DNA from 2 places in the Streptomyces europaeiscabiei genome. Region 2 is predicted to be linked to the other one. Evidence: riboswitches for the same ligand, from Rfam matches in the RefSeq annotation. Region 2 holds a riboswitch; the other holds the start of a gene.
What was found. A riboswitch is a leader RNA that binds a small molecule or an ion and turns the genes downstream of it on or off. The one in region 2 is predicted to bind cyclic di-AMP.
Positions count from the first base shown of each region.

Region 1: linked by a shared signal. The riboswitch ahead of OG858_RS33855 (M23 family metallopeptidase) and the one ahead of OG858_RS21615 (M23 family metallopeptidase) in region 2 are both predicted to bind cyclic di-AMP.

Region 1 covers NZ_CP107841.1:7,755,741-7,762,969, reverse strand. The annotation lists gene OG858_RS33870 (bifunctional acetate--CoA ligase family protein/GNAT family N-acetyltransferase) at 1-2,191, opposite strand, end outside; gene OG858_RS33865 (HPr family phosphocarrier protein) at 2,382-2,663, shown strand; gene OG858_RS33860 (GntR family transcriptional regulator) at 2,835-3,539, opposite strand; gene OG858_RS33855 (M23 family metallopeptidase) at 3,741-4,529, opposite strand; cyclic di-AMP (ydaO/yuaA leader) riboswitch at 4,543-4,714, opposite strand; gene OG858_RS33850 (M16 family metallopeptidase) at 4,918-6,306, opposite strand; gene OG858_RS33845 (M16 family metallopeptidase) at 6,303-7,229, opposite strand, start outside.
Region 2 covers NZ_CP107841.1:4,954,770-4,961,998, reverse strand. The annotation lists gene OG858_RS21635 (dihydrofolate reductase family protein) at 1-455, opposite strand, end outside; gene OG858_RS21630 (MarR family winged helix-turn-helix transcriptional regulator) at 689-1,219, shown strand; gene OG858_RS21625 (GTP cyclohydrolase II) at 1,366-2,016, shown strand; gene OG858_RS21620 (PP2C family protein-serine/threonine phosphatase) at 2,440-3,552, shown strand; cyclic di-AMP (ydaO/yuaA leader) riboswitch at 3,870-4,031, shown strand; gene OG858_RS21615 (M23 family metallopeptidase) at 4,042-5,103, shown strand; gene OG858_RS21610 (aldo/keto reductase) at 5,441-6,385, shown strand; gene OG858_RS21605 (PrsW family intramembrane metalloprotease) at 6,851-7,229, opposite strand, start outside.

The DNA.
Region 1 (7,229 bases), 2.8 Mb from region 2:
CACCGTCTGCCAGCGACGTGTCGATCTGCTCGGCCGCACCCTTCTCGTCGATGTCCTCGTACGCGGGCACCCGCCCCGGGTCCGCCGCCTCCCGCCGCCACTGGGCGAGGTTCACGGCTTCGGAGAGCGCGCGGACGGCCCGCTCGGCAGCGGGATAGGCGGGGATGAGGTGCTCCTCGGCGGCGGGTTCCGACGTCTGACGCACTTCGCCGGGCAGTCCTCCTTCCGCGGGGCGACGCGGATCCCCCGGCTCGGGCGAAGCCGGGAGCAGGGGAAGCCGGGCACCGCCCGCAGCTCCGAGGGCCTTCTCACCGCCCCGTGGTGCGGTGCTCGCCGCAGCCGACAACGCCTCCGCCAGCCCACCCAGCTCGACGTGCACGACAAGCACCGGCTTCGACGGGTTCGCAGCCACCGCCGACCGCAGTGCCTCGGCCAGGGCCGCGTCCCCGGGCGACGTCTCCCCGAGTGCCGGTATGGCCGTCACCACCACCGCGTCGCACGAGTCGTCGGCCAGCGCCCGCGACAACGCCGCGTGGAAGTCCCGCGCCGAGGCCCCGGTCGTCAGGTCCAGCGGGGGCAGCGGCCGCAGCCCCTCGGAGAGACAGGCGTCGTAGGTGAGCATCCCCAGCGACTCGGAGTTGCCCAGGATCGCCACCCGCGGCCCCGCCGGCAGCGGCTGCCGGGCCAGGAGCAGTCCCGCGTCGACCAGTTCCGTGATCGTGTCGACCCGGATCACCCCGGCCTGCCGCAGCAACGCCGACACGGTGGTGTGGGGCAGCATGGTGGCGCGTACGGCATGCCCCTGGGGCGCGGAACCGTGGCGCGCCCCCTGCACCACCACGAGCGGCTTGACCGCCGCCGTGCGCCGGGCGAGGCGGGTGAACTTGCGCGGGTTGCCGATGGACTCCAGATACATGAGGACGACATCGGTGTCCGGGTCCTCGTACCAGTACTGGAGGACGTCGTTCCCGGACACGTCCGCGCGGTTGCCGGACGACACGAAGGTGGAGACGCCCGTGACGCCGGTGACCCCTCCCCCGCGCCGGTGCAGCCGGGACAGCAGCGCGATCCCGATGGCGCCGGACTGGGCGAAGAGACCGATGCGACCGGAGCGCGGTGTCTCGGGAGCGAGCGAGGCGTTGAGCCGTACGTCGGGAGCGGTGTTGATGATCCCGAAGGCGTTCGGCCCGATGATGCGCATGCCGTAGGTGCGCGCCTGGCGCACCAGTTCGCGCTGGCGCTCGCGCCCCTGGGGACCGCTCTCGGCGTACCCGGCGGAGACGACCACGAGCCCCTGCACGCCGTGCGCTCCGCACTCGGCGACGACCTCGGGGACGTGGGCGGCGGGAACGGCGACGACCGCGAGGTCCACGGACCCCTCGATGGCGGTGACCGACCGGTGTGCGAGCACCCCGCCGAGTTCCTTCTCGTCGTCCCGGAGGGCCTTGTTCACCGCGTACAGCCGCCCGGTGAAGCCGGCGTCCAGCAGGTTGGCGAGGACACTGCGGCCCACTCCGCCCGGCGTGCGCCCGGCGCCGATGACGGCGACCGAGCCGGGGGCGAGCAGCCGCTGGACGGATCTGGCCTCGGCCCGCTGCTCCCGCGCGCGCTGCACGGCGACGGAGCGGTCGGTGGGCTCCAGGCCGAACTCCAGGCGGACGACACCGTCCTCGAAGCTGCGCTTCTGCTGATACCCGGCGTCGGTGAACACCTTGATCATCTTGCTGTTGGCGGGGAGTACCTCGGCGGCGAAGCGTCTGATGTCGCGTTCGCGGGCGACGGCGGCGATGTGTTCGAGGAGGGCGGAGGCGACACCGCGGCCCTGGTGGGCGTCCTGGACGAGGAAGGCGACCTCGGCCTCGTCGGCGGGGGCGGACGCGGCCATCCCGTCGGCGCCGATGCGGTCGTAGCGTACGGTGGCGATGAACTCGCCGCCCACGGTGGCGGCGAGCCCCACCCGGTCCACGAAGTCGTGGTGCGTGAAGCGGTGGACGTCCTTGGCGGACAGGCGAGGGTACGGCGCGAAGAAGCGGTAGTACTTCGACTCGTCCGAGACCTGCTCGTAGAAGCTGACGAGACGCTCGGCGTCATCAACGGTGATGGGCCTGATGCGTGCGGTGCCGCCGTCGCGCAGCACCACGTCGGCCTCCCAGTGGGCGGGGTACTCGTGCCGGTCCGACGAGGTCTGCATGGGCCCCAGAGTACGGCTCGCGTACGGCAACGGCGCGGGGCAGTCTGGGGACGCACAACACAAGCGCGACAGCCGGTTCGCGGTCAGGCCGTGGGCCCGTTCCGGTGCGTCGCACGATATGGGAAACTGGTCTAGACAACATGGTCTAGACCTCTCTGAAGCACCCGAGACACCTGAAGGGCAGCATCACATGGCTGAGCGCCGCGTCAACGTCGGCTGGGCCGAGGGCCTCCACGCCCGACCCGCATCCATCTTCGTCCGGGCCACCACGGCCTCCGGTATCCCCGTGACGATCGCCAAGGCCGACGGGAACCCCGTCAACGCGGCCTCCATGCTGGCGGTCCTGGGCCTCGGCGCCCAGGGCGGCGAGGAGATCGTGCTCGCCTCCGACGCCGAGGGCGCGGACGTCGCCCTCGACCGGCTGGCGAAGCTCGTGGCCGAGGGGCTCGAAGAACTCCCCGAGACGGTCTGAGCGGCCGGGTAGGCGGAACGGAAAAGGCCTGAAAGGCCACCCGCCCACACACCGAAGGGCTCGTCCGATTTATCGGGCGGGCCCTTCGTATTTTTCGTCCTGTTCGGCGTTCCGTGGGCAGCAGAAAGAATACCCCTCGGAATTCTTGCCTCTTTGTATACGGCTCCCGTGTTAATGCCGCAGACTCGGCGTGTTTACGGGGTGTTGCGAAGTCCTCACACGGTCCGGGCGCTCCGCCCCGCCGGCCCCGCCCGGAAATCGGAGCCGGTGCGCGGCGGTGGCGCGCTCGGTGTGCAGGGACGTGATGGTGCGGGCCCGGTCGCTGTCGCCGCGCGCGACGGCGTCCACGATGCCGCCGTGCTCCGCCCAGGACTCCACGGGGTCGGCGGGCGCCTCGACCGCGTACATCCAGGCGATCTTGTGCCGCAGCTGGGCGAGTGTCGACGTCAGGGCGGGGCTGCCGGACGCCTGTGCGAGCGTCTCGTGGAACCAGCCGCCCAGGGAGCGCAGATCCTCGCTGGTGCCCCTCCTGGCCCGCTCCTGCCCCAGCCTGACCAGGCCTCGCAACACCTTGAGGTGCGCCTCCGTGCGGCGCTGGGCGGCACGGGCGGCGCCCAACGGCTCCAGCAGCATGCGCATCTCCAGCAGGTCGGCGGCCTCCTGCTCGGTCGGCTCGGCGACGCACGCGCCCGCGTGCCGTCGGGTCACCACGAAGCCCTCGGCCTCCAGCGTGCGCAGCGCCTCGCGCACGGGGACCCGGCTGACGCCGTACCGGCGGGCGAGCAGTTCCTCGGTGAGACGGCTGCCGCGCTCGTAGACACCCGCGACGATGTCATCACGGATCGCCGTGCATACCGAGTGCGCCGGAATACGCATACCGACCTCCGCCTTAATCCCCGTGAAACGTCGATGATTGACGTGTGTTCCAGCGACTCTATTGCAGCGGGCCGGAATTTCCGATGGCAGGCCGGAATCCAGGGATATTTTTTGGACAGGAGGTACGGGACAGGAGGTACGTCACAACGCGAAAAGCCCCGGCTCGTGAGCCGGGGCCTTCGGGGAGCGTTGCGCGCCGCGTCAGACGTTCACGCCGTGCGAGCGCAGATACGCGGCGGGGTCGATGTCCGAGCCGTACTCGGCCGTCGTCCGGGCCTCGAAGTGCAGGTGCGCGCCCGTGACGTTGCCGGTCGCCCCGGAGAGGCCGATCTGCTGGCCGGGGGTGACCGTCTGGCCGACGGAGACGCCGATGGACGACAGGTGGCCGTACTGGGTGTACGTGCCGTCGGTCATCTTGATGACGATGTTGTTGCCGTACGCGCCACCCCAGCCGGCCTCGACGACGGTGCCGGAGCCCACCGCGTGGACGGCGGTGCCGGACGCGGCGTGGAAGTCGACGCCGGTGTGGCTGCCGGAGGACCAGACGGCGCCGCCGGCCTTGTAGCCGGTGGAGATGTACGAGCCGCTGATGGGGGAGACATAGGTGTTGAGGCGCTCGCGCTCGGCCGCGCGGGCGGCGCGTGCCTTGATCTCCTCGCGCTCCTTGGCGGCGGCACGTTCCTGCTCGGCCTTCTCGGCGGCGGCCTTGCGGGCCTCCTCCTGCGCCTTCTTCTTGACCTCCGCCACCTCGGCGGCCTGCTGCTGGGCAACGGCCTGGGCGTCCACCTGGTCGGCGACCGTGTCGCCGAGGACGATGATCTGGTTCAGGCCGGTCTGCTCGACGGCGGGCTCCTCCGCGGCGAGCGCGGGGCCGGCGAGGGTGCCGATGACACCGGTGGTGGTGAGAGCGGCTACGCCCACGTTCCTCGTGGTCGTGCGCTGTACACGGCCGGGACGGCGGTGCTTGCCGGGGGCGCGGGTGAACGCCATGAAGTGGCTGATCCTTTCCTTCCTTCTCGCCTACCGGGTTAGCTGACGGGTTCGGAGCAGGAAGGTCTCCTACGGCTGCCCCTCGTTTCGCGTCGCTCGCGAAGGGCACCCGATTCACCCCAGGGGACTTCGGTGGGTCCCCGGCTCCCCGGGCTCGCGCCATGGGGATTCGGCGATGACTGTCCGGTGCCGCGGCTGCGGCGAACCTCTGACGAACAGCCGGACCGACGCTAAGTGCGCCGTCTTCGAAATAACAAACGGATCACAGGATTTGTTAAGTACGCCACAGGTCAGACACACAGCCTCCGCCATCAATACGGACAAACGTGGGCCCTGGTGACTCTTCAGTCACCAGGGCCCCACGGACGTGTGTCCTTCTGTCCGGTTTCTACTCGGCCGGTACGACGGTGACTTCACCGATTCCGAGGGCCCTGACCGGCTCCTCGATCTGCGCGGCGTCGCCCACGAGGACGGTCACCAGACGGTCCACCGGGAAGGCGCTCACGACGGCCGCGGTGGCCTCCACCGTGCCGGTGGCGGCGAGTTGGCGGTACAGCGTCGACTGGTAGTCGTCCGGCAGGTGTTGCTCGACCTGGTCGGCCAGCGTGTTCGCCACGGCCGCGGCCGTCTCGAACTTGAGGGGGGCGACCCCGACGAGGTTCTGCACGGCGACATCCCGCTCGGCGTCGGTCAGCCCCTCGGCGGCGAGGGTGCGCAGCACCGTCCACAGGTCGTCGAGCGCCGGGCCGGTGTTGGGTGTGTCGACGGAGCCGCTGATGGCGAGCATCGCCGTGCCCGAGCCGTCGGGCGCGGAACGCAGCACCTGGCCGAACGCGCGCACCCCGTAGGTGTAGCCCTTCTCCTCGCGCAGGACGCGGTCCAGGCGGGAGGTGAGGGTGCCGCCGAGGCAGTAGGTGCCAAGCACCTGGGCCGGCCACACACGGTCGTGCCGGTCGGCGCCCACCCGGCCGATGAGCAACTGGGTCTGCACGGAGCCGGGACGGTCCACGATGATCACGCGCCCGGTGTCGTCGGCGCTCACCGACGGCACGGTGCTCGGCTTGGCCGCGGAGCCGGTCCAGGCGCCCAGGGTCTCGCCCAGCAGCGTGTCGAGGTCGACCCCGGCGAGGTCGCCGACGACCACTGCGGTGGCCGTCGCGGGGCGTACGTGCCGCTCGTAGAAGGCCCGTACGGCCGCGGAGTCGATGCCCTCGACGGTCTCCTCGGTGCCCTGGCGGGGCCGCGACATGCGGGACGTGGCCGGGAACAGCTCCCTGTAGAGCTCCTTGGCGGCCCGGCGGCCCGGGTTGGCGGTCTCGTGCGGGATCTCGTCGAGCCGGTTGGCCACCAGCCGCTCGATCTCGCTGTCCTCGAACGCGGGTGCCCGCAGCGCGTCGGCGAGCAGCCCCAGGCCCTTCTCCAGCCGCGACACGGGCACTTCGAGGGACAGACGTACGCAGGGGTGGTCGGCGTGCGAGTCGAGGGTGGCGCCGCAGCGCTCCAGCTCGGCGGCGAACTCCTCGGCCGTGTGCTTGTCGGTGCCCTCGGAGAACGCCCTGGTCATGATGGTGGCGACGCCGTCCAGGCCGGTCGGCTCGGCGTCCAGGGGCGCGTCGAGGATGACCTCCACGGCGACGACCTGCTGGCCGGGGCGGTGGCAGTGCAGCACGGTCAGACCGTTGTCCAGGGTGCCGCGCTCGGGCGCCGGGAACGCCCAGGGCCTGGCGTCGCCGGCCTGGGGCTGCGGGTGGAAGTCCATGGTCGCGAGCTCGGTCACTTCGCCGACTCCTCGTTCTCGTCGGTGGTTTCGACGGCCTCCGCCTCGGCGGCCTCCTCTTCGGCGCCCTCTTCGCCTGCGACGGGCTCGTACACGAGCACCGCGCGGTTGTCGGGCCTCAGGCGCGCCTTGGCGATCTCCTGGACCTCGTCGGCCGTCACCTCCAGGACCCGGTCGACGGCGGTGAGGGCGAGCTTCGGGTCGCCGAACAGGACCGCATACCTGCACAGTTCGTCGGCTCGGCCCGAGACCGTGCCGAGCCGGTCCAGCCACTCGCGCTCCAACTGGGCCTGGGCGCGCTCCATCTCCTCCGCCGTGGGCCCCTCCGCGGCGAACCGGGCGAGCTCCTCGTCGACGGCGGCCTCGATGACGGGCACCTCGACGTCACCGGAGGTCTTCACGTCCATCCACGCCATGGAGGGCGCACCGGCCAGCCGCAGGAGGCCGAACCCGGCCGTGACGGCCGTACGGTCACGGCGGACGAGCCGGTTGTAGAGGCGGGACGACTCGCCGCCGCCGAGGATCGTGAGCGCCAGGTCGGCCGCGTCGCACGCGCGCGTGCCGTCCTCCGGCAGCCGGTAGGCGGCCATCAACGCGCGCGCGGGCACGTTCTCCTCGACGACCTCGCGCAGCTGCTCGCCCATGACGTCGGGCAGCGCGCCGCTGCGCGGCTCTGGCTTGCCGTCGTAGGAGGGGATGGAGCCGAAGTACTTCTCCACCCACGCGAGTGTCCGGTCCGGGTCGATGTCGCCGACGATCGACAGGACGGCGTTGTTGGGCGCGTAGTACGTCCGGAAGAACTGCTGGGCGTCCTCCAGGCTGGCCGCCTCCAGGTCGTCCATCGAGCCGATCGGCGTGTGCCGGTACGGGTGGCCCTCGGGGTGGGCCAGGCGGAAGATCTTCTCGAAGGCCGTGCCGTAGGG
Region 2 (7,229 bases):
CCGCGTGCGTCTGCGAGGTGGTCGAGGAGGGTGGGCCACTCCAGGTCGGGGCCGACGGAGACGACGTCCACACCGTTCGGCCCGGCCGGCAGGCCCAGCCCGCGCAGCCGCTCCGCGCCCTTGTCCGTCGTGTACACGACCTTCTCGCCGCCCGTGTGCCAGAACTGGGCCGTCGGGTCGAGATCGCCGGACGCGCTGACCGTGACCTTCAGCGGGTACTCCGGGAGCCCGGCGGCGACGCGGGCCGCGCGGCGCTCGGGGGAGTTGACCAGTAGCCGGGGGTTGTCGGTGCGCAGGGTGCCGGCCCCGATCAGGATGGCGTCGCTCGCCGCGCGCACCTCGTCGACCCGGTCGAAGTCGGCCGGACCCGAGAGCAGCAGCCGCTCGGGTCCGGTGTCGTCCAGGAAGCCGTCGAGGGAGACGGCGGCGGACAACAGGACGTAGGGCTGGGGCATGGACGCGCTCCCTGGCGTGACGGTGACTGGACTGTGACTGGGGCTGGGGGGACCGGAACCGGGACCCGGGCTGGGGCTGGGACCGGAGCTGGGGCTGGGACGGTGTCGAGGGTGGCGGTGGTGGCGGTGGTGGCGGTGGCGATGGTGGTGGTGGGGAAGACCGTCGGCGGCTGAGATGGAGGCCGTCGGCGGTGGGCTTGGTTCAAGTTTTAAACAATAACTACACTGTACGTATGACGACCCGCTGGCTCACCCCCGAGGAGCAGCGTGCCTGGCGCGCCTACGTGGCCGCGAGCTCGCTCCTTGAGGACGCGCTCGACCGGCAGCTCCAGCAGGAGGCCGGCCTGCCGCACCTCTACTACTCCGTGCTGGCCGCCCTCTCCGAGGCGCCGGACCGCCGGATGCGGATGACCGATCTCGCCGAGCACCTGAAGATCACGCGCAGTCGGCTGACGTACGTCGTGACCCGGCTGGAGAAGGACGGCGTGGTGCGGCGCGAGGACTGCCAGTGGGACAAACGGGGCAGTGTCGCCGTGCTCACCGATGAGGGCATGGCCCTGCTGGAGCGTGCGGCGCCGGGCCATGTCGAAACGGTCCGCAAGGCCGTCTTCGACCACCTCAGCCCTGAGCAGATCGGCCAGTTCGAGGAGATCTGCGCGGCCATCGCGACGGCGATCCAGGGTGGGGACCCGCGGGCGGCAGTCGGCTCCGACGACCTGCCGTGGCGCCGCCGCGCGTGCCCGTCGAGCCAGTCCGGTCAGTAGGGCCGCCGCGAGTTCCCTGTGTTGCGGGAATGTGAGGCATCTCCAAACGGGGTTGCTTGAAATTTGAAGCAGGGGTTAGAGTCCTGCCGAGCACTGTGCTTCAAATCTGAAGCATGGCGACGCCCGTACCAGGACCGGAGATCCGCATGCCCGACTTTCCCGCTGCCACCCCGCGTGCCCGCGTCCGGGTACCGCTGCGTTTCCACGACGGCTACGGCGTCGACGCCGAACTGGTCACCTTCCACGGCCTCGTCGACGGCCAGGAGCACCTGGCACTCGTCCTCGGCGACCCCGCCCCGGGCGCGGCCCCGCTGGTCCGGCTGCACTCCGAGTGCCTGACCGGCGACGTCTTCGGCTCGGCCCGCTGCGACTGCGGTCCGCAGCTGCGTGAGGCGGTGGAGCGGATCGCCGAGCGCGGCGGTGTCCTCCTCTACCTCCGTCAGGAGGGCCGGGGCATCGGCCTCTACAACAAGCTCGACGCGTACGCCCTTCAGGACCAGGGCCTCGACACGTACGAGGCGAACGCGGCGCTCGGCCTGCCGGAGGACGCCCGCGACTACACGGCGGCGGCCCAGATGCTGGGTGCCCTCGGCATCGACGAGCTGGACCTGCTCTCGAACAACCCCGACAAGGCGCAGCAGCTCCGTGACCTGGGCGTCGGCGTCCGCCACCGCGTGCCCACGGGCGTCTTCACCACCGCCCACAACGTCCGCTACCTCCGAGCGAAGGTCCTCCAGACCCACCACACGCTCCCCCTGCCGGAGCTGACGGGACTGACCGGGTTGACGGCGGGCTGAGCCCTCGGGGGCGGGAACAGGGCCGAGGGCAGGAGGGCGAGGAGACGACCCCGGTAGCCGCCGCCCGCAGCCGCCCCGGTCTCGGTCGCCGTAGCCGCCCCGGTCTCGGTAGCCGCCGCCCCCAGCCGCCCTGGTCTCCGCCAGCAGCTGCCGGCCCCACTGGCCTCCGGCAACCAACCGCCGACGGCCGCTCATCCGCCCCCAGACCGGAGCAGCGCCTCCCCCTCCACACCCACAATCCGCCCGTTCTGGCCCGCACCCTCCGCCTTCGGCCCGCACCCTCCGCCTTCGGCCCTCCCCCTCCCCCTCCGGCCCCCACCCTCCCCCTCCGGCCCCCACTCCTCCCACTAGCCCAGTCGGCCCCGCCGACTAGCCCCGCACGCCACACCCGGAAACCCTGTAGCCGTGGGGCAGAGAGAGGGAGTGGAGGGTGTCAGGGAGCCGGGTGGGTGGCGGTTCTCGCACACCCGTACGCTCGTTCGCCTCATTCCCGGCCTGCTGATCGTCGTCGGCCTCTTCTACGACCACTTCACTCCGCGCGAGTTCACGGCGGTCCCCTTCTTCACGGCCGCTCCCCTCGTCGCGGCCCCGCTCTTCTCGCTGCACGGCACGGTGATCACCGGCGCCGCCTCGGTCGCCGGCATCACCGCCGTCCGCGTCTACTACGGCGACACGGGCCACGTGGACGCGATCACCGAGATCGCCACGGTGGTCACCGTCGCCGTACTGGCCGTACTGATCAACCGTCTCGTTCGCCGCAGCGACGCCCGGCTCGCCACCGCCCGCGAGATCGCCGAGGCGGCCCAGCGGGCCGTACTGCCCGTGCCGCAGGAGCGGATCGGCGGGCTGGAGTTCGCCGCGCGGTACGAGGCGGCGCAGGCGGGGGCGTCGATCGGCGGCGATCTGTACGCGGTGCAGGACTCACCCCACGGCGTACGGCTGATCGTGGGCGATGTGCGCGGCAAGGGGCTGGGGGCCGTGTCGGCGGTGGCGGTGCTGATCGGCGCGTTCCGGGAGGCGGCCGAGCAGGAGTCGACGCTCGAAGCGGTCGCCCAGCGGCTGGAACGGGCGCTGGCCCGGGAGGCGACGCGGCGGGAGGCCGCGCGACGGGACGCGGCGGTGGAGCGCGAGGGGTTCGTGACGGCCGTACTGGCGGAGTTCCCGCACGGTGCCGGCCGCGCCCGGATCGTCAACCGAGGCCATCCGTCACCCCTGCTGCTGTACGCCGACGGGACCCTGTGCACTCTGGACGCCCCGCAGTCCGCGCTCCCGCTGGGCATGGAGGACCTGGGGACCTGGCCCGACCGCGCGCAGGAGACCGGGTTCCCGCCCGGCGCCATGCTGCTCTTCTACACGGACGGCCTCTCCGAGGCGCGGGACGCGCGCGGTGTCTTCTACGACCCGGCCGCGCGCCTGTCCGGCCGGGTCTTCTCCGCCCCGAGCGCCCTGTTGACGACCCTCGCGGAGGAAGTGCGCCGACACACGGGTGACAGCACGACGGACGACATGGCCCTCCTGGCGGTCCGCCGATCCTGACAACCCGCCGCCCACACGTCTCTCATGTCTCCCACATCGCTCACGTCTCTCATGTCTCTCACGTCTCTCGCGATCAGGGGACCGCGGTATCACGGAACGTGTCTGTTCGACCGTCCTCCGTATAGAAGCTGATGTAACGTCAGAACTTTTGTTACTCGTGAGGCAAGGTCAACTCGCCCGTTTTAAACCCCCCATGCCCCGTAAAGTCCAGCGCGCAGGCCGGAACGATCATTCAGAACAGCTTGGAATGGAGTACTCGCGTCTATTAACGTTCGATAACGCAGCGCGGTCGTCCCAGCCGTCACAAGAGTCGGCTCCGTGCTCATGCGCCGAATCCCGCAAGGGAACCGGGGAACCACCACCCTGGGGTGAATCGCACGGAAACCGTCGTGGCAGTCCGCACGTCCGGTTTACGCGCGTAGGAGACCTTCCTGCTCCGAACCCGTCAGCTAACCCGGTAGGCGAGGAGGAAGGAAGGAGCGCGCCCACGTGGCGTCGAACCGGTCCGCGACCGAAGCCCCGTTCGTCCCGAACCAACGCGAAGGCGAGAGCCAGACGTTCGGTTACGGCAGCTACAACAGCGACAACGAGGGCCCCTGGCAGGAGTGGAATCCCAGCGAGGAGACCATTCGCCCCGTTCGCGGCCGGCACCGCGTCGCCAAGCCGCGCGGTGGACTCGCCCGTGGCGGACTGGCCCGCAGCTCCACGGTTCTCGGCGTCGGTGTCATAGCCGCCGTCGGCGGCGCCGGCATGGCCAGCGCGCAGTCCGGCAAGGCCCCGGTGTCCATATCGATGCCCGACATGCCGAACGTCGGCTCGGTCTTCGAGGACGAGGCCGACGAGCCGGAGCCCCAGGCCTCCACCACCCCGCTCAGCAGTGCCGGCCTGACCGCCGCCGACGCCGAGCAGGGCACCGCCGACGCCGGTGAGGCGCTGCGCGCCCGCATCATGGCGCAGGCCGAGTCCCAGCAGGACGCCTCCGACAAGGCCGCCGCCGAGGCCGCCCAGACCGCCGCCGCGGACAAGGCCGCCGAGCTGGCCGCCAAGGAGAAGAAGGAAGCCGAGGCAAAGGAAGCCGCCGCCAAGAAGAAGGCGGAGGAAGAGGCCGCGGAGAAGAAGGAAGCCGAGCGCCTCGCGTCCCTCGCCAAGCAGTTCACGCTTCCGACCTCCTCGTACACCCTCACCTCCACCTTCGGCCAGGCCGGCCCCTACTGGTCCTCCGGTTACCACACCGGCCTCGACTTCGCCGCCCCCACGGGCACCCTCATCAAGGCGGTCCACGGCGGCACCATCACGCAGGCCGGCTACGAGGGTTCCTACGGCTACAAGACCGTCCTCACCCTCGATGACGGCACCGAGATCTGGTACGCCCACCAGTCCTCCATCGGCGTCAGCGTCGGCCAGAAGGTCGCCACCGGCGACGTCATCGGCCGCGTGGGCGCCACCGGCAACGTCACCGGCGCCCACCTCCACATGGAGGTCCACCCTGGCGGTTCGGCCAGCGGCATCGACCCGGCGGCATGGCTGCGCAGCAAGGGCCTGACCCCGTAGAGCCGGTCGGAACCAGCGACGCCGCGTAGGTCCGTGAGGACTACGCGGCGTTCGTCATGTCCGGGCGAGGCAGGGCGGAGCGAGGCAGGGCGGAGCGGGTACGGAGCAGAGCGGGAGACAGGGCAGAGCAGGTACGGAGCGGAGCGGGTGGGGCCGGACGGCGTGCCGGCGAGAGAGGCGAGAGAGGAGGGAGAGGAGGGAGAGGAGGGAGACCGCAGGTCGGCGTCGACGAAGCAGGCACCCGGCGTCGGCCGAGGCTTTCCCCCGCTCCACGGCTTCACCTACCGTTCACGCTGGGGCGGAATGCGGGCGTCCGCCTCGCCGGTTGACGTTGGACATGACTTCTCTTCGCAAGCTGGGCACGTCCGACATCGAGGTCTTCCCGCTCTCCCTCGGCGGCAACGTCTTCGGGTGGACCGCAGACGAGGCACAGTCCTTCGCCGTCCTCGACGCCTACGCGGCCGCCGGCGGCAACTTCGTCGACACCGCCGACTCCTATTCGGCCTGGGTGGAGGGCAACAAGGGCGGTGAGTCCGAGACGATCATCGGCAACTGGGTCAAGTCCCGGGGCAACCGCGCCGACGTGGTCATCGCGACCAAGGTGAGCCAGCATCCCGAGTACCAGGGTCTGACGGCGGCCAACATCAAGGCGGCGGCCGACGCCTCCCTCGCCCGCCTCGGCACGGACCACATCGACCTCTACTACACCCACTTCGACAAGCCCGAAGTCCCCGTCGAGGAGATCATCACCGCCCTCGACGACCTGGTGAAGGCCGGCAAGGTCCGCGCGATAGCCGCGTCCAACATCACGCCCGAACGCCTGCGGGCCTCCCTGGACTTCTCGGCCGCCGAGGGCCTGGCCCGCTACGTGGCGCTCCAGCCCCACTACAACCTGGTCTCCCGGGACACCTACGAGGGCCCCCTCCAGGCCCTCGCCACCGACGCCGGCCTTTCCGCCGTCCCGTACTTCGCCCTCGCCAAGGGCTTCCTGACGGGCAAGTACCGCCCCGGCACGACGGTCGACAGCCCTCGTGCAGCCGGTGCCGGCGCGTACCTCGAAACCCCGGCCGGCACGCGGGTCCTCACGGTCCTCGACGAGATCGCCGAGTCCCGCGGTGCCGCCCATGCCACCATCGCCCTCGCCTGGCTCGCCGCCCAGCCGACCGTCGCCGCGCCGATCGCCTCCGCGCGAACCGTCGACCAGCTCCCCGCCCTCCTCGCCGTCGCCGACCTCACCCTCACCCCCGAGGAGGTGAACCGCCTGACCGAGGCCTCGGCATAGCGTCCGCGTACCGCCGCCCGGGGCCGGCGGGGGTGGGCCACACCCACAGTGCCGCGCGACGCCCACCCGGGCCGCCGCCCCGGCGGCGTGACTGGCCGCGGCCGGGCGGGGGACGTACGGAGCGGGGACTGAGCGGAGGGCTGAGCGGGGCCGGGTGGTCGGCCCCGCGGCACGGCTGCGCACAGAGGGACCACCGGGCAGGACGCCGGGCAGCCACACCGACGACCGAGCGGTCACAGCGAGGAACGCGGCACGCACCCGCCGACCGACGCCACCACGCCCGGTCCGCCGCCTCCACCTGGAAGTGGTTGTGCGGGTGCGTCAGGCCCGTCGCAACGGCGGCCCGAGAAGTCACACCGAACCAACCCCGAGCAGCAGGGCCCCAGGCGACGGGCGACACCCCGGCGCGGCCCCGCCCCACCGACCGGCAGCTCGCGAACCGCCCAACAGGCGGCTCGTGCACCGCTAGTACTGATACGGGTTGTACGAGGGATACGGAGCCATCCCGTAAGCCACCGGCTGAGGGTAGGCCGACCCGTACCCGTACCCGTAGCCGCCGTGCCCGTAGCCGCCGTACCCGTACCCGTGCTTCGGCCCAGCTTCCCGCCCCGCGTATCCCATCGCGGGCCGAGCCAACCCCCGCCGTCGCCACAGCTCGAACAACAGCTCCCGCTCCCGCAGCGCGAAGCCATCCCCGGCCCGCCCCCGCAGCCCTCGATGACGCAGGAACGCCAACTGCGTCGCGTACGCCTCGTACTCCGCGACCGACCGGGCCCCCGCCTTTCCGAAGTGGTGCGCCGCGTACTCCCGCGCCACGCGCCGAGCCCGCATCGACCCCAGCACG